Regions from separate parts of the Sporosarcina soli genome, predicted to be linked through region 1. Evidence: predicted binding sites of a transcription regulator. Region 1 holds the regulator's gene; the other holds the start of a gene.
The links. Region 1 encodes Rex, which represses fermentation and respiration genes when NADH is low (regulators of the CRP and FNR family bind a similar motif). Its sites were predicted from a motif close to TTGTGAAATATTTCACAA; they were not measured.

Region 1 (4,414 bases):
GCGAGACGAAAAGCAATGTACCTGGAAAATCATCAAGCGCATTTTCAAGGACTTCTTTGCTATCGAGGTCTAGATGGTTCGTCGGTTCGTCTAAAATGAGAGTGTTCGATTTTTGTAACATCAGTTTTGCGAGGGATAAGCGTGCTTTTTCCCCTCCGGATAAAGACTGGACGGGCTTTTCAACATCCTCGCCTGTGAAAAGGAAACGTCCAAGTAATGAGCGGACATCCTTCTCGTTCATCATAGGCCAGTCATCCCAAATTTCCTGCAGGACGGTCCCTGATCCGATAAGCGTTGCTTGTTCCTGATCATAGTAGCCAAATTGGACGTTCGTCCCGTACTTAATTGAGCCTGCTATGGGCACTTCTTTTTTAACGATCGTTTTCAATAACGTTGATTTTCCGACGCCATTTGGCCCGATAATTGCAATTCGATCATGCTTGTACGCCCGGAAATCAATGTTAGTGGAAAGGGGGGTACCATCATAGCCAATTGCTAAATTCTCCACATTTAAAACATCATTACCACTTGGACGTTCGATTGAAAAAGAGAAGCTGGCGGATTTTTCGTTTCCATCAGGTGCATCCATCCATTCGGTTCGTTCAAGCAGTTTACGACGGCTCTTTGCCATTTTGGACGTGGAGGCCCGGGCGATATTCCGCTGGATGAAGTCTTCGAGCTTTGCTTTTTCGGACAAATCCTTTTCATATAACTTGCGATCCCGTTCATAGTTTTTCGCTTTTTCATCGAGATAGGCACTATAGTTCCCTGTGTATTTCGTCACTTTTTTTCGTGATACTTCATAAACGATCGTGACAATTTCATCGAGGAAGTAGCGGTCATGGGAAACAATCAGAAGGGCGCCTTCGTAGGACACGAGGTATTTTTCCAGCCAGCCTAGCGTTTCGATATCCAAATGGTTGGTCGGTTCGTCCAAGATGAGAAGATCCGGTTTACTCAAGAGCATTTTGGCGAGGGCCAGTCTCGTTTTCTGGCCTCCGGATAACAGGTTCACGCTCTTATCGAAGTCTTCAGGATAGAAGCGCATGCCGTGCAGCACAGAGCGCGTATCTGATTCGTATTGATAGCCGCCGGAATCTTTGAACTCGATTTGCAAGGCGTCGTACTCTTTCATAACTTTATCGTACTCCAATGAGTTCTCATAGACGGCTGGGTCGGCCATCTGTCCTTCAAGTGTGCGCAACCGTCTTTCGATGGCATGGAGCGGTTCGAATACGGTCATCATTTCTTCCCAAATCGAGAGTGGGGAATCGATGCCGGTATGCTGTTCGAGATAGCCGATTCGAATGTCTTTTGGGACAATGATATCGCCCGAATCCGCCGTCATTTCACCCGCAATCACTTTAAGCAAGGTGGACTTGCCCGCACCGTTTCGGCCAACAAGAGCGACACGGTCACGATGTTGCACTTCGAGCCGTACATTGGTTAATATATCTGTTCCTGAAAATGATTTTGTCAATCCATTCACTTGTAAAACAATCATCGTAAGCACCTCAATTCTCCTTTAGTTTATCATAATTCAGGAGATATTCCCTACTGCTATCGACAGAATCATCATGGCGAATTGGGGACGATGAGAGGGCGTAAAGCGAGCGATGACCGACTTTACAACAGCCGACTTCTACTGTACGATAGAATCGGCTAAAAGTACCGTACAGGAGGTTCCACATGAGAGAGGAAACGCCAAAAATTCCACAGGCGACATCAAAGCGATTGCCTCTTTACTATAGATTTCTTCAAAATATCGCTAATTCAGGAAAAAAGCGTGTATCGTCTAGTGAATTAAGTGAAGTGATGAAAATCGATGCAGCGACAATCCGTCGTGACTTTTCTCATTTCGGTGCGCTCGGAAGAAAAGGATATGGCTATGATGTGCATTATCTTGTCGATTTTTTCCGAAAGACACTTGATGAGGACGCGGAGACCGATGTTGCATTAATTGGGGTTGGCAGTTTGGGGAATGCTTTTTTAAAATATAATTTCCAGAAAAACCATAATACGCGTATCGTCGTCGCGTTCGATCCCAAAGCATCAATAGATGGTACAGAGATGAGTGGTATTCCAGCTTTCCATCCCGATACATTACAGGAAAAAATCAAAGAATTGAAAATTGAACATGTCATTTTGACAGTCCCTTCGCGGATTGCACAAGATGTGACCGACCAACTTGTACAAGCGGGTGTCAAAGGTATTTTGAATTTCGCACCGGTTCGCTTATCCGTACCTGAAACAGTTCGTGTGCATACGATCGATTTATCCGTAGAATTGCAAACGCTCATATACTTTATAAAAAATGACGTAAAACAGTCACATCTGTGATGGTCCATCAATGGTATTCCGCGCGGTTTTCGTGTAAAATAGACATATTACGAGGGAGGTGTCCGGGATGCCAGGTCCAGGAAGTTTAATTATTATCGCAATTATTGCATTGCTCGTATTCGGTCCGAAGAAATTGCCGGAAATCGGGAAGGCGTTCGGTTCTTCATTACGTGAATTTAAAAACGCCACAAAAGGTTTAGTGGATGATGATGACGTGAAAAAAGCGGAAGTTCAGAAAGTGGAAGACAAAAAAGAAGAACTGAAGTAAGTTAGGATGTCTGTCCGATGATAGAAAAAAATTTAACAGTCATTGAGCATATAGATGAGATTAGAAAACGGCTGACGGTAATCGTCGTTTTCTTTGTTATAGCGGTGGCAGGCAGCTTCTTTGTTGCAAAGCCGGTCATTAAGTTTCTACAATCGCAGTATACGGGGGAAATAGAGCCCATGCTGTCAGGGGGTGTTGAAGAAAGCCCTCTGCATTCATTTGCTGTTTTAGATCCGATTATGATTTATATGAAAGTGATTATTTTCATTTCCTTCGTCGTCATCTCACCGGTCATTATGTATCAGCTATGGGCATTTATCACGCCGGGTTTACATGAGAAGGAGCGACGCGCGACACGGAATTATATCCCGTTCACATTTCTTCTTTTTGTAGCAGGTGTCTCGTTTTCTTATTTTGTTCTGTTGCCTTATGTCATGAAATTCATGATTACTTTATCCGGAGAACTTGGGATTACACAAACCATTGGTATCAATGAGTACTTCACGTTTTTATTTCAAATTCTGATTCCATTTGGTGTTGTGTTTCAGTTGCCGGTCGTCTTGTTATTTCTGACAAGGCTCGGTCTTGTCAGTCCGACTAGGCTTGTAAAAATTAGAAAATATGCTTATTTTACGCTTTTTGTCATTGCGGCATTTATTACACCACCAGATTTGATGTCACATTTACTTGTTACAGTTCCGATGTTCGCTCTTTATGAATTAAGTATTTTCATCTCACGTTTCGGTTATCGGAAATATTTAAAAGCAGAGCAACAGCGTCAATTGGACGAGGTAAAGGCGGAGCAACAACGTCAAATTGACGAAGTGATGGGTCGCTAAATAGATTGAAAAAAGCCTTCCAATCGGTTAACTTAAGCCGATTGGAAGGCTTTTTTCATTGAATAAAAATAATCACCGCTTGTTTGACCTTTTCCATTTCTTCAATATACCTCTGAAGCTTATCATAGTTTAGCTGGACGACGACAACAAAGCCATTCATCAGTCCATGGGCAATCATCGGTGTCAGGATGGATTTGGTTCGGTAATACAAATAGGCGAAGACCAATGCCGGCATCGTATAGATAAGTAGATGTTCGAGTTCATTGTGAACGGCGGCAAAGACCACTGCACTCACAAGAGTAGCAATCCAGAAATTTGTTTTCATATAGATCCCGCCGAAAATCACTCTTCTAAACACCAGTTCTTCCAATAAGGGTGCAAATAGTACCATTGAAATGATGACAATCGGTGACGTTTTTGCAATATCCGTCAGTAACGCAGTATTGTCGGATCCTGGCGTAACACCGAACATCGACTCGATGGAGGCAGCGAGCATTTGTCCGCCCATTGCGAGAAAGAATCCGATAATCCCCCAAAGGAAGATACTTCCGATAGACGCTTTTTTTCCTTTGAAAACTTGCATGAATTTCTTATTCCGTGCAATCAATACAAGAAAAATGATTGCCGCAATTGTGTTGACAATAAAGAGGGACCAAGCGAACCCGTGATAAGTGGCTTGGAGCTCTTGCAAACCAGGTTTGCTTTTCATATAACCGATCAATAACTCAGCTAAATAGACACTCCCGACTTGCATAGCAATATACGTCAGTAGCAAATAGATATACATTTTCCAATTTTTCAACGTATCCACTCCTTCATATGTGGCTGACGTTCATTTTATCTTTTTCCAGTTCGATAAGCAAAGAGAAATGTCTAGAGTTTTTGCTTGCAATTAATTTGAATCTTCTTTATGATAGAAAATGTGTTAGCACTCCGGTAGGTCGAGTGCTAAAATCCAAGAAAATAT
Region 2 (4,414 bases), on a different contig from region 1:
CCTCCTTGTATGAAGAGGACTTCGTAATTTTCAGGGATTGAATAGAGCTTTTTTAGGCGTTCAATCACTTGATTATGTACTTCTTCATACGGTTTGCTACGATGGCTCAGCTCCATGACGGACATGCCAGTTCCACGGAAATTGATCAGTTCCTTTTGCGCTTTTTCGAGAACAGCTGCAGGAAGTGCTGAAGGCCCCGCGTTAAAGTTGTAAACAGGTTGAATCGTTTGCGTCAAATTTCTCACTCCATAAATTATGAATTTTTAGTTATACATAGGATTATACCTTATGGGGATAAATTTAGGTGTGTTATTTTTATGAATTTCATTTATTTAAAGTGGATGGTTGAAATCACCTTCAATTGGATGGTCAATTATTATTATTGTTTCTATAAACTGATAGGAGAACAGTGAATCATTGCAAATAGTACAGATGGACTGATTACACTTTTTTCTAAGCGAATAAAATAGGACAACTAAGAAGGAGGAAGCGAAGCTATGAATACAAGAGTAACGGAAATCTTCGGGATTAAATATCCGATTGTACAAGGAGGGTTTTCCTACTTTGCAAATGCTAAACTAGCGGCTTCGGTTTCGAATGCTGGCGGACTTGGACAAATTACTGCGGTACAGTTACGTACACCAGAAAAACTTCGGGAGGAAATTCGCAAAGTAGTTACACTGACTGATAAGCCATTTAGCGTAAACTTTGCTTTCATAAGGGACGATGAAAAGTATAAGGAGTTGCTTGAAGTTGCTATAGAGGAGAAGGTACCGGTCATTACGATAACTGGCGCTAATCCGCAGCCGGTTTTTGAACGATTAAAAGGAGAAAATATTCGGATCCTCGTTCTTGTGTCGGGAATTAGGCAAGCGCAAAAATCGGAAGAACTCGGTGCGGATGCTTTGCTGGCGGTTGGACAGAGAGGCGGGGGAAATTTAGGTCGTAACGATATGGAAACAATGGCACTTATTCCTCGTGTTAGGGATTCTGTATCGATTCCTGTAATCGCGAGTGGAAGGATCGACGATGAGCGCGGGTTAACGGCAGCTCTTGCATGTGGGGTAGAAGGAACTGAGGTCCACGCTTTATCACTATTCAGGAGTGCATTCAGACAGGCGCGGTATATAAGTAGGCAATCCCTTGAACAACAACAGTGACCGGCATGGTGATGTTCAATTCCATTATTACGGTTCAGGTGCTATTTGCATCAGATTGACCCACTTTACTCACGATGACATAAATAAAATAAGTACCTACAGGTAAATTAGGTAACCAGCTATTATTAATTAAGGAGCTAAGATGAAATGATATGGATGACAATTGCAATTATAGTAATCGGAACAATTTTAATATTTCTATCGAGTCCTACGAGCGCATTTGTAGGATGGGTTTTAAGTAAATTTGCACTTCATCCAAAACTTGATCCGAAAGATATTAGTGTAACATTTAACGGAATACACTTAGAGGAAGAAGAAAAAATTAGATTTAATAACTATTTTAACGAAGCTCAATTTTTAGAAAGAAACCACATATTTCCGGGGAATGAAGGATTGTTTCTACATCCAGAGACGAATGTTATTCCATTTATTATCAAAGTAAAAAGAAGAAAAAAGGAAATGAATTTCTTTATTTATAGTTACGATGATCACGTTGATGTCGTCAAGCAGTGGAAGAAAAATGTTGCTTCTTTTAGCATGAGATCTGAGTATTTACAAAGTTTTTCCACATCGAATAATATAAATGAAAAGGCTTGATATACATCTTCTTAAGTATTCAATTTTGATAAAAAAATGTATAATACCTGAGAGTAATTATTCAATATTAACAGGTGATTGATAGCAAAGAGTTTAGCTCCTCGACTACGAAAATGGTCGAGGGGCTTTTTGGGTTGTATTATAAATTGATTATTTATCGGTGATACAGATTTAGTATCAATAATAAGTGTTGTTATAAATTGTATATATGAGAAGTTTGTGAAGTTATTATAACAGTAATAAAAATGTCATAATACAGAGTTACTAATTTCGTAACGGATTTTTGTTCAATTGTTCACAAACGTTTTTTCTTCCTAGGTTATAATGAAAACAGAAAGGAAAAAATGGAGGTATGACCTTTATGGATGCATTACTACTTGCAAGGATTCAATTTGCTTCAACAACATTGTTCCACTTTATTTTTGTTCCCTTATCCATTGGGCTTGCATTACTGATTGCGATTATGCAGACGATGTATGTCTTTAAAAAACAGGAAGTCTATTTAAAGATGACAAAGTTCTGGAGTATCTTCTTTCTCATCAATTTTGCAATCGGTGTTGTAACTGGAATATTTCAGGAGTTTCAGTTTGGGATGAACTGGTCGACTTATTCTCGGTTCGTCGGTGATATCTTTGGGGCTCCGTTAGCGTTTGAAGCATTGCTTGCTTTCTTTTTGGAATCCACTTTCATTGGCTTATGGGTTTTCGGTCGGAATAAATTACCTGAAAAAGTCCACTTAGCTTGTATTTGGCTTGTTTCAATCGGAACGATGCTGTCGGCGTTTTGGATCATGGCTGCCAACTCGTTCATGCATAATCCTGTTGGTTATGTCTTACAAAACGGACGTGCAGAAATGAATGATTTCCTCGCTGTACTGACCAATGAGAAGCTATGGGTCGCTTTTCCACATACCGTTTTTGGAAGTTTTGCGACAGGAGCTTTTTTCATTATCGGTGTGAGCGCTTGGTACATTTACAGAAAGCGAGATGTTGATCACTTTAAGCGTTCAATGAATATCGCATTGCTGGTCGGCTTCATCTCAGGATTTGGGCTAGCTTTCACAGGACACTCTCAGGCAACCTATTTAATGCATGCCCAGCCGATGAAAATGGCGGCTGCTGAAGGGTTATGGGAAGACAGTGAAGATCCGGCGGCGTGGACAGTCGTCACGAATATAGATGTAGAAAATAAAACGAGTACAAATCGTATCGATATTCCTTATTTATTAAGTTACTTAGCGTATGGAAAGTTTGAAGGTAAAGTTGAAGGCATGAACACATTGCAGGAGAAATATGTGTTGAAATTTGGAGATGGTAGCTATATTCCGCCTGTCAAAACTACTTTTTGGAGTTTCCGGATTATGGCAGGAACTGGCGGTTTACTGATCTTATTAAGCGCCATCGGGTTGTTTTTATCGTATAGGAAAAAGCTTGAGGAAAGTTCAGCATACTTAAAACTGATGGTCCCTGCTATATTTTTACCATTTATCGGGAATTCATTTGGTTGGATTATGTCTGAAATTGGACGGCAGCCATGGGTTGTCAATGGTTTAATGAAGACGGCGGATGCAGTTTCGCCAAACGTATCAGCAGGGAAGGTGTTATTTTCATTAATCACTTTCTCGACGATCTATTTTATCCTCGGTGCAATTATGGTGTTCTTGTTTGTAAGGGTCATTAAACAAGGGCCACATGAAAAAGTAAAAGAGGATGTTTCAACTTCGGATCCTTTTGAGACAGGAGAGATACCACATGCAGCTAAGTGAGCTTTGGTTTTTATTGATAGGCGTCCTCTTTGTTGGATTTATGTTTCTGCAGGGATTCGACTTTGGGGTAGGCATGAGCACAAGATTTCTCGCTAAAAATGATCTGGATAGGCGGATGCTCAATCAGACGATCGGCCCGACTTGGGCGGCGAATGAAGTATGGCTTGTTACAGCTTTAGGGGCTATGTTTGCAGCTTTCCCCCATTGGTATGCAACTTTGTTGAGCGGTTATTATATGTTGGTTAGTGTTCTATTACTTGCGTTAATCGCAAGAGGGGTTGCCTTTGAATTTAGGGACAAAGTCGAATCTGAGCGATGGGTCAAAACATGGGATTGGTCGATTTTTCTCGGCAGCATTCTACCGCCATTTTTACTGGGCATGCTATTTACAGGACTAATTCAAGGTTTACCGATTGATGCGGACATGAATATGTATGCGGGGTTCTTGGATATTGTGAATGGCTATACAGTGGTTGGTGGACTTATTTTTGTCGCATTATCCTATTTGCATGGCTTGACATTTATTTCATTGAAGACAACTGGGGAACTACGCGAACGGGCTCGGAAAGAAGCACTGAAATGGTATGTGATGACCGGTATGATGACTCTTCTGTTTACGATATTGACAACTGTTCATACAGAGGTGTTTTCTACAAAAGGGTCGATTTTAATTCCGATGTACATCCTTGCCGGGATTTTGTATGGCGTACTATTCCTTCAATTACGTAATAGGAAAGAAGGATTTAGTTTTACAATTACAGGGATTATTCTCATACTCATTACAGCTTCCTTTTTTATCGGATTGTTCCCGAATGTGATGATTAGTTCGTTAGGAGCTGCTCAAAATATAATGATTTATGATGCAGCATCGGGGAGTTATTCACTTCGTGTC

Region 2: the regulator Rex is predicted to act here: its motif matches at 2,041-2,058, upstream of ACFPRA_RS06625 (cytochrome ubiquinol oxidase subunit I).

The regions. Positions count from the first base shown of each region.
Region 1 covers NZ_JBHSNO010000023.1:23,327-27,740, reverse strand. Annotated here, with positions in the region: gene ACFPRA_RS24910 (ABC-F family ATP-binding cassette domain-containing protein) at 1-1,504, opposite strand, end outside; gene ACFPRA_RS24905 (redox-sensing transcriptional repressor Rex) at 1,690-2,340, shown strand; gene tatA (twin-arginine translocase TatA/TatE family subunit) at 2,408-2,608, shown strand; gene tatC (twin-arginine translocase subunit TatC) at 2,626-3,447, shown strand; gene ACFPRA_RS24890 (CPBP family intramembrane glutamic endopeptidase) at 3,503-4,249, opposite strand.
Region 2 covers NZ_JBHSNO010000005.1:472,153-476,566, reverse strand. Annotated here, with positions in the region: gene serC (3-phosphoserine/phosphohydroxythreonine transaminase) at 1-236, opposite strand, end outside; partial or broken gene ACFPRA_RS06635 (NAD(P)H-dependent flavin oxidoreductase) at 498-1,132, shown strand; gene ACFPRA_RS06630 (YfmQ family protein) at 1,308-1,757, shown strand; gene ACFPRA_RS06625 (cytochrome ubiquinol oxidase subunit I) at 2,119-3,522, shown strand; gene cydB (cytochrome d ubiquinol oxidase subunit II) at 3,509-4,414, shown strand, end outside.